2 regions of the Pseudomonas mohnii genome follow, and region 1 is predicted to be linked to the other one. Evidence: riboswitches for the same ligand, from Rfam matches in the RefSeq annotation. Region 1 holds a riboswitch; the other holds the start of a gene.
What was found. Region 1 has a riboswitch for cobalamin ahead of BLV61_RS02525 (CbtB domain-containing protein). Riboswitches for the same ligand answer to the same signal wherever they lie in the genome.
Positions count from the first base shown of each region.

Region 1 (7,765 bases):
GTCAACGCCGACAGCCCGATCAACGAGCGCATCAACTATTACCTGCAAACCGAAATCAACCCTGGGCTGGCCAGCCATGGTGGTCAGGTCAGCCTGATCGACGTGGTTGAAGACGGCATCGCCGTTCTCCAGTTCGGCGGTGGTTGCCAGGGCTGCGGCCAGGCAGACGTCACCCTGAAGGAAGGCATCGAGCGCACCTTGCTCGAGCGTATCCCCGAGCTCAAGGGTGTTCGTGACGTGACTGACCACACGCAGAAAGAAAACGCCTACTACTAAGGCGTTCGCTGCGAAATTAAAAAACGGCGCCCGTGAGCGCCGTTTTTTATGGGTGTTCGATAACCTGTGGCGATCCGACAAGCCCCCTCGCCACAGGATTCAGCAGGGTTCAAGGTCGATAGAGATGCGCATGCCCTGCGCGATACAGCGACGACTCGCTGAAATGGTCACTGCCCAGCACCCGTCCCACCAGAATCAATGCCGTGCGCCGAAACCCCTTGGCCTGAACCTTCCCGGCAATGTCTTCCAGCGTACCCACCACCCAATCCTGATCCGGCCAGGTCGCTCGGTGAATCACCGCGATCGGGCAATCCGCGCCGTAATGCGGCAGCAATTCGGCCAGAATCTTTTCCAGATGATTGACCCCCAGGTGAATCGCCATGGTGGCTCCATGTTGCGCCAGGCTGCCTAATTCCTCGCCGGCCGGCATCACGGTTTTGTCCGCGTATCGGGTCAGGATCACACTCTGTGAGACGTCGGGCAGGGTCAGCTCCGCCCCCAAAAGCGCTGCGCAGGCGGCCGTAGCGGTGACCCCGGGAATGATTTCAAAGGCAATGCCGAGTTCGCGCAGGTAGCGAATCTGCTCGCCGATGGCGCCATACAGGCTCGGGTCGCCAGAATGCACGCGAGCCACGTCCTGGCCCTTGGCGTCGGCGGTCTTGATTAGGTCGATAATCTGTTCCAGATGCAGTTCGGCGCTGTTGACCACCTGCTCGGCGCAATGCCCCTGCAGTACTGCGGCGGGCACCAGCGAACCGGCATAGATGATCACCGGGCAGCTGCGAATCAGCCGCTGGCCTTTGACGGTGATCAGCTCGGGGTCGCCAGGACCTGCGCCTATGAAGTAGACGGTCATCGTCGATTCCTGTGGGAAAAAGGGGCTGGGCAAGGCAGCAGATGAAGATTGCTCATGATCGAAAGCGCGGATTATCGAGGATTTTACGTCGAGCAGGCCAATGCGAAGGTGGCCTGGGCATATTTTTGCCGCTTAATCAGTAGTTTGGCCGGCGAATGGGTTAACTGTTCGGTCAAGGCCAGGGCGGCACTTTCCGCGATGCCGTAGCAGCCGGTTCGCTCGAAGGCGATCTGCGAATGATGGCTGAGTTGTGGCTCATAGCTGGCCAACTGTTCGCTGCTGAAATACGTCAGTGGCAGCGCGAGTTGCTCGGCCAGTTCGACAAGGGCCGGCTCATCTCGCTTCAAATCGATACTAGCCAGGGCCTTGATCTGATGCAGTTCGATCTGGTGCGCTTGCAACGCCTGATCGATCAACGCCCGTAACGTGGTGACGGGGCAGCCCCGTTGGCAGCCCAGGCCGACCACCAGGGTCGGCGCTGTGCCGGTATCGGTCATGCGTGGTATTGGCCATCGCTCTTGCGGCGGAACAGCCAGGCGCTGATCAGGCCCAGGGCCAGCCAGAACGCGACATTGGTCAGCTGCGAAGCGATTTTGAATTGGGTTTCCAGTGCTTGCGGTGCCAGCATCGAGTGCACGTCCGGCTGCGGCGCGCCAATCACATGAGGGACGGCAATGATGGCTGCACCGAGGACTTTCATCAGCCAGTGACGGCTGAACGCGATCAGCGCGATGCCGACTGCGGTTGAAGCGGCGGTGCCAATCCACCAGGTCTGCCGTTGCGCCAGATCGGCAGCGGCGGTGCCTGGCAGTTCCGGTGGCAGGCCAAGGGTCGGCGCGAGCACGAAGGTCGCGTAACCGGCCAGCCCCCAGAGCAATCCCTGAGAGGTTTTGGTCGGCGCGCGCAAGGTGTACAGGCCGGCGAGCATCAGGGCGAAGCCGACAGCCACCACAAGATTGCCGCCGGTGGTCGACAACACGCGCTGCCAGCCGTTTTCCGGCTCCCAGGCTTCGGCATCGTGGGTGTGGGCGGCGACGCCAGGGGCGTGTTCGTGGACTTCAACAGCAGCGGGTTCGGATTTTTCGTAGGTTTCGGCCTGCAAAATCAACGGAGCGACCCAGAAGCTTTGCAGCAGGGTCAGCAGCAGGGCGGCCAGCAGCCCCGTGAACCCCGCGGTTTGCGCAATACGCTTGATCATGTCGACAGGTCTCAATGGCACGGGAAGGCAGCGCTGTGACGGGTATCGTGAGCGGCGTTGTGAACCGCCTCAATGTGCGAGAAACCGGCGAAATACACAAGGCACGCACCAAGGATCGACGCACACACGGCGGCGGTCAGGCGTTGAGTCAGGGTAGTGGTGCTGCTGGTGGTGGTGCTGTGGCCGGTGCTGCTGATGATCGACATGGCGCTTCCCTCAGTTCTGTCAGCGGGGAATGCGAGCGCATGCAAATCCCTGCACGAGCGAGCGCGCAGAGGTTCGAACAGCGCCCGCCCACCGCGGGTTTGTCATTCAGTGATTGTAAGGTTCACTTTGTGTTGCGGGCCGGTCTCCGGGCTCACGAGGGGTGCTGGCTATCGCCTGAACCTGCAAGCATCACCTTCCCATGCCGCACTGGCACAGTGGATCTGACGCTTCGCTCGCTTACCGTTGCGGGGGCAGCACCGGACTGACATGGCTTTAGAGTAAAGCACATGATTCACCGGTTTCCCGTTTCACCCTGTGAAGGGCACCCGTAACAAGGCGTGTAGGAGAGCATGGGCAGAGGTGGGGCGTCAATTGGCAAGTGTTCTCAACTCGGGGCCGAGTTGCTTCAATCGCGAGCAAGCTCGCACCCACATTTGACCGCATTTTTCTCAGAGAGTCCGATCCCTGCGGGTGCGAGCTTGCTCGCGATGACGGCGTTCAGGTGCTGTACAACTCAGCATGAACATTGACCCGCCCCAATACGATGCGTAGCCTTGCGCTTTCGAGGTTCTTCGGCGTTTGCCGAAGCTAAGAAGGGAACGCGGTCGATGCCGCGGCTGCCCCCGCAACTGTGAACGGTGATGTTCGCTGCCACGCCACTGCACGCTCAGGTCCTGAGCCCGCGGGAAGGCGCAGCCAACGCCAGTCAAGCGACTGGCACGCCGTCAGCCAGGAGACCTGCCTCGAACAGATTCTCACTACAACCGGGCGGGGTGATCCGGTGGCGAACGCATCCGGCGCACAAGCGTTGCCGGTACTCGTCCCGTATGCCCGCCACCTTGCCAAAGGGCATCCGATGAAAACACTGGCCAAACTCCCCGTCACCATCGTTACCGGCTTCCTCGGCTCGGGCAAAACCACCTTGCTGCGGCACATGCTCGACAACGCTCAAGGGCGTCGCATCGCGGTGATCGTCAACGAGTTCGGCGAGCTGGGCATCGACGGTGAAATCCTCAAGCAGTGCTCCATCGGCTGTACCGAAGAGGAAGCCAATGGTCGCGTCTACGAACTGGCCAACGGCTGCCTGTGTTGCACCGTTCAGGAAGAGTTCTTCCCGGTGATGCGCGAACTGGTGGCCCGTCGCGGCGATCTCGACCATATCCTCATCGAAACCTCCGGCCTGGCGCTGCCAAAGCCGCTGGTCCAGGCCTTCCAGTGGCCGGAAATCCGCAGCGCCTGCACCGTTGACGCGGTGATCACCGTGGTCGATAGCCCGGCCGTCGCCGCCGGCACCTTCGCCGCGTTCCCGGATCAGGTGGACGCCCAGCGCAAACTTGACCCGAACCTGGACCACGAATCGCCGCTGCACGAGCTGTTCGCCGATCAGTTGTCCAGTGCCGACCTGGTGATCCTCAACAAGGCTGACCTGATCAGCCCGGAAGACCTGGCCCGCGTGCGCCTGGAAGTCGCTGAAGAGTTGCCGCCTGCGGTGAAAGTCATTGAAGCCAGCAGCGGTCGCCTGCCACTGGACGTTCTGATCGGCCTGGGCGCCGGTTCCGAAGAACACATCGACAGCCGCCACAGCCATCACGATCATCACCACGACGATGATGATCACGACGACCACGATCACGACGCTTTCGACTCCATCTCCATCGAGCTGCCGGCCTCCGACGAGAGCTTGCTGATGGACGCGCTGACGCAATTGGTGGTGGAGCACAGCATCCTGCGGGTCAAGGGCTTCGCGGCGATCCCGAACAAACCGATGCGCCTTTTGATCCAGGGCGTGGGCACTCGTTTTGACAAACACTTCGACCGTCAGTGGGGTCGCGAAGAAGCGCGCACCACACGTCTGGTGTTGATCGGCCAGGCGCTGGACGCCGCGCTGCTCGAAACGCAATTGCGCGCCGCGCTCAGCGTATAAGCCATGCACCTGCTCAGGACCCAGCCCGGCGGTTTCGTGTCGGACGACAACATTGCCGACCTTGGACAAACTCCCGCCGAGCTGGTGATCCTGTGCAGCGGCGATTCCAGCCTGGCGCTGCTCGCCGAAGCGGCCCAGCAGTTGCCTGACGATTACCCGAGCGTGCGCCTGGCCAACCCGATGCAGGTGCAGAATCACGCTTCGGTCGATTTGTACGTCGACGAAGTGCTGCGCCACGCCAAGGTCATTCTGATCTCGCTGCACGGCGGCATTGCCTATTGGCGTTATGGCGTCGAGCGGCTGGTGGAGCTTTCCCGGCGTGGGGTGCAGTTGATTCTGGTGCCGGGCGATGACCGTCCCGACCCGGAGCTGAGCGACCTCAGCACAGTGACCCCGCAGGACCGCGACCGGCTCTGGCACTTCCTGCGCCAGGGTGGCATGGGCAATGCGCTGGACCTGTTTCGCTGCCTGGCCAATCGCTGGCTGGGTCGTGACTACCCCTGGTCCGAGCCACAAGTCTTGCCGCGCACCGCGATCTATCACCCGCACAAAAGTCCCGCGCAACTGAGTGATTGGCAAGCCGAATGGCGGGCCGGTCAACCCGTGGCGGCGGTGCTGTTCTACCGCTCGCACTTGCAGGCGGCGAACACCGCGTTCATCGATGTCTTCTGCCAGCGGTTGCAGGCAGCGGGGTTGAATCCGTTGCCCATCGCACTGGCCAGTCTAAAAGAGCCCGGCTGCCTTTCGGTGGTCGAGGACTGGCTGGACGAGGTCTGCGCCTCGGTGATTCTCAATACTACCGGTTTCGCACAATCGAGCCCTGAAGCTCCGCATTTGCGTCCTTTTCGCCGCAACATCCCGGTGATTCAGGCAATTTGCGCCCAGGATAACGAGCCGGGATGGCGAGCAAGCGAGCAAGGGCTCGGCCCGCGTGATCTGGCGATGCATATCGCACTGCCGGAACTGGACGGGCGGATCATCAGCCGACCGATCAGCTTCAAGGATCTGGCCTGGCGCAGTGAGCGCAGTGAGTCCGATGTGGTTTGCTACCGCGCGCAACCGGAACGCATGGACTTTGTCGCCGAACTGGCGCGGCGCTGGATTGATCTGGCGCGGTTGCCGAATGCCGAAAAACGCATAGCGCTGATTCTCGCCAATTACCCGACCCGCGACGGGCGTATCGGCAATGGCGTCGGCCTCGACACCCCGGCCGCGGCACTGAATATCCTCCGTGCATTGCAGGCCGAAGGTTATCCATTGCCGGCGCCGTTGCCGGACAGCGGCACCGCGTTGATCCAGCAACTGCTCGGCGGCGTCAGCAACGATCTCGATACCCTCGACCAACGCCCGTGTCAGCAAAGCCTGGCCATGGACGATTACCTGCAGATGTTCAACGCGCTGCCCGAAGCCAACCGCCGGGCAGTGCTACAACGGTGGGGCGCCCCCGAGAGCGATCCGATGTGCCGCGCCGGGCGGATGATGATTGCCGGGTTGCGTTTCGGCCTGACGTTCGTCGGCATTCAACCGGCGCGGGGCTATCAGGTGGACCCGAGCGCGGTGTATCACGACCCGGACCTGGTGCCGCCCCATGGTTATCTCGCGTTTTACTTCTGGTTGCGCAACACCTACGGCGCCCACGGCGTGATCCACGTCGGCAAGCATGGCAACCTCGAATGGCTGCCGGGCAAGGGTGTCGGGCTCTCCGAACACTGTTGGCCGGACGCGTTGCTCGGGCCGTTGCCGAATGTCTATCCGTTCATCGTCAACGATCCGGGCGAGGGCGCCCAGGCCAAACGACGCACGCAAGCGGTGATCATCGATCACTTGATGCCGCCGCTGACCCGCGCCGAAACCTACGGACCGCTGCGCAATCTCGAACTGTTGGCGGATGAGTACTACGAAGCGCAACTGCTCGATCCTCGGCGTGCCCGCGAGTTGCAGCGCGACATCCTGCAACTGGTGCGCGACACGCACATCGACCGCGAACTGCAACTGGACGAGCCACTCGACAGCGATGCCGACGCGGCGATCTGGTTGCCGCGTCTGGACACCTACCTGTGCGATTTGAAAGAGTCGCAGATCCGCGATGGCCTGCACGTGTTCGGGGAGTCACCGACCGGGCGCCTGCGCATCGACACCTTGCTCGCACTGCTGCGCATTCCCCGTGGCGATGGACGTGGTGCGCAATCAAGCCTGCTCAGGGCGCTGGCGAAAGCGTTTGAACTGGGGTTCGATCCGCTGGATTGTGCACTGGCCGAGCCGTGGAACGGGCCGCGTCCGCATGCGTTGTTGTCGATCAGCGATGAACCCTGGCGCATTACCGGCGACACCCGCGAACGCCTGGAACTGTTTGCCACACAACTGATCTCGCAGGCGCTGGATGCCCCTTGTAGGAGCGAGCCTGCTCGCGATGGTGTGTCAGTTGACATCAATGCGGCTGACACACCCCCGCGAGCAAACTCGCTCCTACAGGAGGCGAGCTGGACCGAGGTGCAAGCCATCCTCGACAACCTGCGCGAAGTGGTCGCACCACGCCTGGACGCCTGTGGCCCGGCCGAAATGCGCGGCCTGCTCGATGCCCTGAGCGGGCGCTTTGTTCCGGCCGGCCCCAGCGGTGCACCGAGTCGCGGACGCCTGGATGTGTTGCCGACCGGGCGCAACTTCTACTCGGTAGACGTGCGTAACCTGCCGACCACCACGGCATGGCGCATCGGGTTCCAGTCAGCCAACCTGATCCTTGAGCGTCACCTGCAAGACCATGGCGATCACTTGCGCCAGCTCGGTCTGTCGGTGTGGGGCACCGCGACCATGCGTACCGGTGGCGACGACATCGCCCAGGCCATGGCGCTGATGGGCGTGCGTCCGGTGTGGGCGACGGGCAGTCAGCGGGTCGACGACTTCGAAATCCTGCCGCTGAGTTTGCTCGACCGCCCCCGCGTCGACGTGACGTTGCGCGTCTCGGGTTTCTTCCGCGATGCCTTCGCCAATCTGATCCGCCTGTTCGACGCCGCCGTGCAAGCGGTTGCCGCGCTGGACGAACCCGACGACCTCAACCCCCTGGCGGCCAAGGTTCGCGCCGAACGTGAAGCGTTGTTGCAATCGGGACTGGACGAAGACGCGGCCAGACGCCAGGCCGGTTGGCGCATCTTCGGTGCCAAGCCCGGCGCGTATGGCGCGGGCGTGCAGGGTGCCATCGACGGTCGCCTGTGGCAGAGCCGCGAGGATCTGGCCGAGGTGTATCTGAACTGGGGTGGCTACGCCTACGGCGGTTCCGACGAAGGCACCGCTGCCCGCGAGCAGTTCG
Region 1 covers NZ_FNRV01000001.1:573,941-581,705, reverse strand. Annotated here, with positions in the region: gene nfuA (Fe-S biogenesis protein NfuA) at 1-276, shown strand, start outside; gene cobM (precorrin-4 C(11)-methyltransferase) at 386-1,132, opposite strand; gene BLV61_RS02535 (cobalamin biosynthesis protein) at 1,216-1,629, opposite strand; gene BLV61_RS02530 (CbtA family protein) at 1,626-2,330, opposite strand; gene BLV61_RS02525 (CbtB domain-containing protein) at 2,342-2,536, opposite strand; cobalamin riboswitch at 2,657-2,882, opposite strand; cobalamin riboswitch at 3,086-3,297, shown strand; gene cobW (cobalamin biosynthesis protein CobW) at 3,394-4,461, shown strand; gene cobN (cobaltochelatase subunit CobN) at 4,465-7,765, shown strand, end outside.

Region 2 (7,765 bases), 1.1 Mb from region 1:
CCCAGCACGCAGGTTGATCTCCGCTGGCGACCCCGCACCTTCGACCATCACCACCGGATACGCCGCACTCAACCGCGCGTGGGAAGCCAGCACCGCTTGCATGGCGATGGCTTTGTAGTCGTGATAGGCGACGGCGTTCATGGTTGTGACGGCGCGACCATGGATGATCACCTGAGCGCCGGTATCGCTGTTGGGTTTGAGCAGCACCGGGTTCATATCCGTGTGCGGCTCGAGGTAAGCGGCCTGCGCCTGCACGGCTTGCGCGCGACCGATTTCGCCACCGTCGGCCGTCACGGCGCTGTTGAGCGCCATGTTCTGCGGCTTGAACGGCACCACGTTGACGCCCTGACGCGTAACCCAGCGACACAGCGCCGTCACCAGTGTGCTTTTACCGGCATCGGATGTGGTGCCCTGCACCATCAACGTTGTCATTGGCCTTCCTTGGCAAAGGCTGCGAATGCGGCGGCAAGACGCACCCAGTCAGCTTCATCGGCAGGCAACCCGAAACGCAGACTGCTGTTGTGCGTGAACAACCGCAGCAAAATGCCGCGCCGAGCCATGAATTCATGCAGTTCTTCGGCGCGATCGGTGATCAACCACTGGAACAGTGCGCAGCCGCCATCAGGCTTGAAACCGTGCTGCCCCAGGAGCGCCGCCAGACGTTCACTGGCCACTTCGGCACGCACGCGTTGCAATGCGTGCCCTTCGACGTCACGCAGGCAGGCCTGGCCCACCACCCGGGTCGGACCGCTGACGACCCATGGCCCCACTTGTTCGGCGAGCAACTTGAGTAACTTGCGCTCGGCCAGGACAAATCCCAGCCGCACCCCGGCCAGACCAAAGAACTTGCCGAACGAACGCAGCACGATCAGGCCGACCAGATGGGAGAACGGCGCCAGGCTCAGCTGCGGTGTGTTGTCCATGAATGCTTCGTCCACCACCAGCCAGCCACCGCGCTGGGCCAGCCGTGAGTGCCAGTCGAGCAGACGAGCGGGGGGCAGGCTCAAGCCGGTGGGATTATTCGGGTTGACCACCACCAACACGTCCAGGCTGTCGACAAAGAAATCGACTTCCTGCTCCAGTACCTCACGCACGATGTAGCCATTGCGGCGCCACGCTTCGGCATGTTCGGCATAACACGGCGACAGCACGCCAACCTTCCCGGCCCGTCGCAGGCGCGGCAGTAACTGGATGGCCATCTGCGACCCCGCCACCGGCAATACCTGCAGGGTGCCGTAGTAATCGCAGGCGGCCTGTTCCAGCCCGTCATCGTTTTCCGGCAACCGCGCCCAGGCCCGCAGCGGGATATCCGGAACGGGAAACGGCCAGGGCGCGAGGCCGCTGGACAGGTCAAGCCAATCGGCTTCCTCGATGCCGTATTCGAGCGCCGCCTTGCGCAACCGTCCACCGTGCTCAAGCATAAAATTCAGCCCCCACGCAGAGAATCAGCAGCCATAACCATACCCCGCGCTGGACCAGTTGCCAGCCACGATCGATGGAGTCGGCATCCGCCGGCACGCCTTCGCCCAGTTGCGGACGTTGATGCAGTTCACCGTGATAGATCGCCGCCCCACCCAATTCGACGCCCAGCGCACCGGCCCCCGCAGCCATCACCGGGCCGGCGTTCGGGCTGTCCCAGGTCGGGCCCTGGGTCCGCCAGCATTTCAGGGCCAGTCGGGTCTTGCCCAGCAAGGCGTAGGTCAATGCCACCAAACGCGCGGGAATGTAATTGAGCACATCATCAATTCTGGCTGCCGCCCAACCGAAACGCTCGAAGCGCTCATTGCGATAGCCCCACATGGCGTCCAGCGTGTTGCTCAAACGGTAGAGCACCACGCCAGGCACACCGGCCACGGCAAACCAGAACAGTGCGGCAAACACGGCATCACTGCCGTTTTCCAGTACCGACTCGGTGGCAGCACGGGCCACTTCGGTTTTATCCAGCTCGCTGGTCTTGCGGCTGACCAGGTAACTGACGCGCGTACGCGCCTCATCCAGATCATCGCTGCGCAAGGCCCTGGCCACGGGTTCGACGTGTTCGCCCAGGCTGCGCATGCCGAGGGCGCAGTACAACGCAAGAATCTCCACTGCCCATCCAACATAAGGCGCCCAGGAAAATGCCGTGGCCAACAAGGTCAACGGCAACACCGCAATCACCCACGCGGTGACCCCGTGACTGCGCCAGCCGCGACCACCCGCGTTGAAACGCTGCTCGATACGCTCGGCAAACCGGCCGAACGCCACCAGCGGATGCCAGCGTTTGGGTTCACCCAGCAGCGCATCCAGCGCCACGGCGGCGACACTCAACAACGCCACACTCATTGGCGCACTCCCCAATAATTTTCATACAACAATTCACTTAGCGGACGCGCCTGCGCCCAGCCTTCAAGGACCAGCATCGGCGCCGGGTAGAATTCCTTGACCGGTCCCAGGCACAAAATAGCCAGTGGTTTGGCACCGGGCGGCAAGCCGAGTAAATCGGCCAGGTCTTGCGGTTCGAACAGCGAGACCCACCCCATGCCCAACCCTTCGGCCCGGGAGGCCAGCCACAGGTTCTGGATCGCGCAGGACAACGAAGCCATGTCCATTTCCGGCAAGGTGCGACGACCGAAAATATGTCGCTCGCGATCGTCCATCAGCGCCGCCACCAACACCTCGGCGCAATCATTGATGCCTTCGACCTTGAGCTGCATGAATTCGTCAGTGCGTTCGCCAAGGGCTTCGGCGGTGCGAATGCGCTCCTGTTCCACCAGTTCCCCGATCTGCCCGCGCAAGGTTCGATCGCTGATACGGATGAACCGCCAGGGCTGCATCAAGCCAACACTCGGCGCCTGGTGCGCGGCTTCGAGCAACCGCCGCAGCAATTCGGGCTCGACCGTGCCACCGCTGAAGTGACGCATGTCGCGACGTTCACCGATGGCCCGATAGACCGCTGCGCGTTCGGCGTTGGAAAAGGCGTTGTCGGTCATGGCCTCTTCGCTGGCAAGCCAGCGCCTGCAGAAGACCACGTTTCTTCAGGTGTCACACCGCCCACAGTGGCAGCGAGTGTGCCCGCGAAGGCAGCCTCAAGGTCGGGTAAAAACAGTGCGGCAATCGCGTGCGGATTCGACGGAAAATAGAAATGCACATAAGAGGCTGTCATCCGCCCCTCACGATAAACCGCCTCCGCCCCGCGACCGCCATTGGGGCTCAAGCCACGGGCAATCGGCACGAGCCCGGTGGTGGTCAGCGAATGATGATAGGTATGCCCACGCAGGGAACCTTCGGGCAATTCGACAGCCTGCAGCGCCAGCGCCGCCAGACGCTTTTGCATCACCGCATCCCCGGCCAGCAGGCCGACCAATTCTGCACGCGTACCGTCGACATCGGTGAGCGAATCGAGCAAATACAACATGCCGCCACATTCGGCGAGCAAGGGTTTGCCCGCCTCGTGGTGCGCGCGGATCGCGTTCAGCATCGAGGTGTTTTGCGACAACGCCACATGATGCAATTCTGGGTAACCGCCCGGCAGATAGAGGCTGTCTGCCTCGGGTAGCCGAGTGTCACGCATCGGTGAAAAGAACGACAACTCGGCGCCCATGGCCCGCAGCAAATCCAGGCTGGCGCCATAGGTAAAGGCAAACGCTTCATCACGGGCCACGGCAATGCGCACACCCGCCAGTAAGGGTTCGGCGGCGATCACATCCGGGGCTGCGAATTCCACGGCCGGCGGAAGCGCCACCTCGCAACTGCCAGCCAAGGCTTCGGCCGCCGCATCGAGGCGAAGATCGAGATCGTTCAACTCACTGGCCTGCACCAGGCCAAGGTGACGACTCGGCAATTCGATGGCGGTTTCGCGGGACAACGCGCCATACCAACGCAGGCCTTCGGTCAGGCTGCCTTCAAGCAACTGCGCGTGACGCAGGGTGCCCACGCGGTTGGCCAGGACACCGGCAAACGGCAAGTCAGGTTGATAGCGCGCCAGCCCCAGGGCCAGGGCACCAAAGGTCTGGGCCATGGCGGTGCCGTCGATCACACCCAGCACCGGCACACCGAAGTGCCGCGCCAGGTCAGCACTGGACGGCGTGCCATCGAACAGCCCCATGACACCTTCGATGAGGATAAGGTCCGCTTCGCCTGCGGCCTCCCACAACAGACGCCGACTCTCCTGCTCGCCGACCATCCACATGTCCAGCTGATACACCGGCGCACCGCTGGCGCGCTCCAGAATCATCGGATCGAGAAAGTCCGGGCCACATTTGAACACACGAACCTTGCGTCCCTGATTGCGATGCAAACGGGCCAGCGCGGCGGTGACGGTGGTCTTGCCCTGACCGGAGGCCGGCGCGGCAATCAGTACGGCCGGGCATTGACGAGGGCTATTCATAACGTGCGACTCACAACTCGACGCCTTTCTGCGCCTTGATACCGGCCTGGAAGGCGTGCTTGATCATGCCCATTTCAGTGACGGTGTCGGCCAGATCGATCATCTCAGGCTTGGCGCCACGACCAGTGACCACCACGTGCTGCATTGGCGGGCGAGCCTGCAAGTCACTGAGCACCCGATCCAGATCGAGGTAACCGTGCTTGAGGGCGATGTTCAACTCATCCAGCACCACCAGGCCGATGGATGGATCGCGCAGCAACTCACGGGACACTTCCCACGCGGCTTCGGCGGCGGCGATGTCGCGCTGACGATCCTGGGTTTCCCAGGTAAAGCCTTCGCCCATCACATGAAAACGCACCTGTTCCGGGAAGCGCCGGAAGAACAGCTCTTCACCCGTGCTGTTGCGCCCCTTGATGAACTGCACCACACCGCACTGCATGCCATGGCCCATCGAGCGGGCCAGCATGCCGAACGCCGAGCTGCTCTTGCCCTTGCCGTTGCCGGTCAGCACCAGCAGCAGGCCGCATTCATTCGGGGAGTTGGCGATGCGTTCATCGATTACGGCTTTTTTGCGCAACATGCGCGCCAGGTGACGTTCGTCACGATCCGGGGTATCAGTCATGGGAGAGCTCTCCGTTGAGGCAGGATAACGGCGGGCAGGCACAAGAACAGACGGCAAGAAGCCTGGCATCGCCCACCGTGATGCCGCTTGGATGGATCAGGCCGGTCTCCGGGCTCATGAGCGGCGTTGGCCTGACTGCGCGCCTTCCCACATCGATGACGACGCAGTGGCTCAAGGCGCAGCTTTCACTCATTTACCGTTGCGGGGGCAGCGCCGGGATCGAAGGCCTTCACGCATTGAAGGACCTGCTCACCGGCTTCCCTGTTTCACTCTGTCGACCCAAGTCACAGAGCACCTGAAACAAGCCGCGAAGGTTAGAGGGTTGGGGGTGGAGCGTCAATTGAAGACGGGGTACGCGCGCGAATAACTGCCGTTAATCAATAAACTGACGCCAATCTTGTGCCACACTTCAAGCAGTGATATCAAAGAGCCACAACCCCACATCAAAATAACAAGGGTGAGCCCCATGCAAGGCATGATCATCAGCAATCCGCAACTGGAATTCCTGCGCCCGGTGCTGGAGCGCTGGTTTGACTGTATCGACCGCTACAATGCCGTACGCGGCGATAACGAAACGCCTTACTGGCTCGACGAAAAAGCCAATCTCGGCCTGCTTTCCGCCGCTGCCTGGATGGCTGAAATGGTTACCCTGCAACAATCGCCCACCCGCAAACAAATCGATGAAGGCGAACGCAACGGTCGTGCCGACCTGTTTATCGCCACACCCGAAGCACGCGCCTGGATTCAAGCCACACAACGCTGGCCACGGGTGAACAGCCTGAACCTGACCCAGGCCCTGCTCGATATCACCAGCGAAGCCAAACGCATCAGTTACGCCAGCGACCTGAGACTCGGCTGCCTGTTTGTGGCACCGCAGAAAACCCAGCATGGCGCCACCCCGGAAGAATTGCAGGACATGGTCGACGACCTGCAAAAGGAGCACACCTGCGCCGTCGCCTGGTATTTCCCCTACGCCTACCGCAAGTTGCACAACGAAGGAGGTCACTATCATCCCGGCATAGCCGTGCTGTTCAAGGAAGCTCGCGGCTAACGGTTGAACCATCGTGCAACGTAACTTCTCTACTGATCAGGTCACTGCATTCATAGGGAAGATCAGTATGCGCAAGCCCCAACTCGTACTCGCTATCGCGCTCGCCGGAGGACTCGCCGCTTGCGGTGAAACCTCCAGCCTGCAAGTCGCCGACGGCACCGGCCCGTCACCCAGGCTCCCAGAACCCAACAAGACGTTGATTCCGACGGTAAACATCGCCCCGGCGATCGGCTGGCCGGAGGGCGCCAAACCCGTCGCCGCTGCCGGCACCCAAGTAGCCGCGTTCGCCGAGAACCTCGACCACCCGCGCTGGCTCTATGTGCTGCCCAACGGCGACGTGCTGGTGGCCGAAACCAATGCACCGCCCAAACCCGATGACGGAACAGGCATACGCGGCTGGATCATGAAGAAAGTCATGGGGCGCGCCGGTGCGGGCGTGCCGAGCGCCAATCGCATCACCCTGCTGCGCGACCAGGACCACGACGGCATCGCGGAAACCCGCACGGTGTTTCTGGAAAACCTGAACTCCCCTTTCGGCATGGCGCTGGTCGGCAATGACCTGTACATCGCCGACACCGATCGATTGCTGCGTTTTCACTATGAAAACGGCGATACAGCGATCAAGTCGCAACCGATCAAAGTACTCGACCTGCCCGGCGGCACGCTGAATCACCATTGGACCAAAAACGTCATCGCCAGCAACGACGGCAGCAAGCTGTATGTCACGGTGGGCTCGAACAGCAACGTTGCCGAAAACGGCCTGGACAAGGAAGAAGGCCGCGCGGCGATCTGGGAAGTGGACCGCGCCACCGGCAACCACCGGATCTTTGCCTCGGGCTTGCGCAACCCCAATGGCCTGTCCTGGGAGCCGCAAAGCGGGGCACTGTGGACGGCGGTCAATGAGCGCGATGAAATCGGCAGCGATCTGGTGCCGGACTACATCACCTCAGTCAAGGACGGCGCGTTCTATGGCTGGCCATTCAGCTATTACGGCCAGCATGTCGACGTTCGCGTCGAGCCGCAAAACCCGGACATGGTGGCCAAGGCTATCGCGCCAGACTATGCGGTCGGCCCGCACACCGCTTCCCTGGGACTGACGTTCGCCGAAGGCAGCCGGTTGCCGGCGCCATTCACCCAGGGCGCCTTCGTTGGCCAGCACGGCTCATGGAACCGCAAGCCGCACAGCGGCTACAAAGTGATATTCGTGCCGTTCGACGCCGGCAAACCAAGCGGGCAGCCGGTGGATGTGCTCACGGGTTTTCTCAATGACCAAGAAAAAGCCATGGGCCGACCAGTGGGCGTGGTGATAGATCAGCAAGGCGCCTTGTTGGTGGCGGACGATGTAGGGAACAAGGTTTGGCGGGTTTCAGCAGTCAAATAAGTCACTGACCACTCTGTGGGAGCGAGCTTGCTCGCGATGGCGGTAGAACAGGCAACATCAATGCTGAATGTCACGGCCGCCTCGCGGGCAAGCCCGCTCCCACAAGGCATCCACAAGGATCACCGTTTGCGGCAGAGCGTGAGCCCATCGCCCAACGGCAACATCGACAGGTCCAAGCGCGAGTCATCCTTCAAGGCACGGTTAAGCGCCTGGATGGCTCGGGTGTCTGCGCTCAGCGGACGCTCTTCCAGTACCCGCCCGCTCCACAGCGTGTTATCGAACACCGCCAATCCACCCACCCGCAGCAGCCGCAGCGCGTGTTCAAGGTAGTTGGGATAATTGGCC
Region 2 covers NZ_FNRV01000001.1:1,675,782-1,683,546, forward strand. Annotated here, with positions in the region: gene BLV61_RS07875 (cobyric acid synthase) at 1-432, opposite strand, end outside; gene cobD (threonine-phosphate decarboxylase CobD) at 429-1,421, opposite strand; gene cbiB (adenosylcobinamide-phosphate synthase CbiB) at 1,414-2,322, opposite strand; gene bluB (5,6-dimethylbenzimidazole synthase) at 2,319-2,969, opposite strand; gene BLV61_RS07895 (cobyrinic acid a,c-diamide synthase CobB) at 2,966-4,366, opposite strand; gene cobO (cob(I)yrinic acid a,c-diamide adenosyltransferase) at 4,377-4,988, opposite strand; cobalamin riboswitch at 5,071-5,302, opposite strand; gene BLV61_RS07905 (hypothetical protein) at 5,455-6,039, shown strand; gene BLV61_RS07910 (PQQ-dependent sugar dehydrogenase) at 6,107-7,420, shown strand; gene BLV61_RS07915 (O-methyltransferase) at 7,540-7,765, opposite strand, start outside.
Region 2: another riboswitch for cobalamin. It lies ahead of cobO (cob(I)yrinic acid a,c-diamide adenosyltransferase); the one in region 1 lies ahead of BLV61_RS02525 (CbtB domain-containing protein).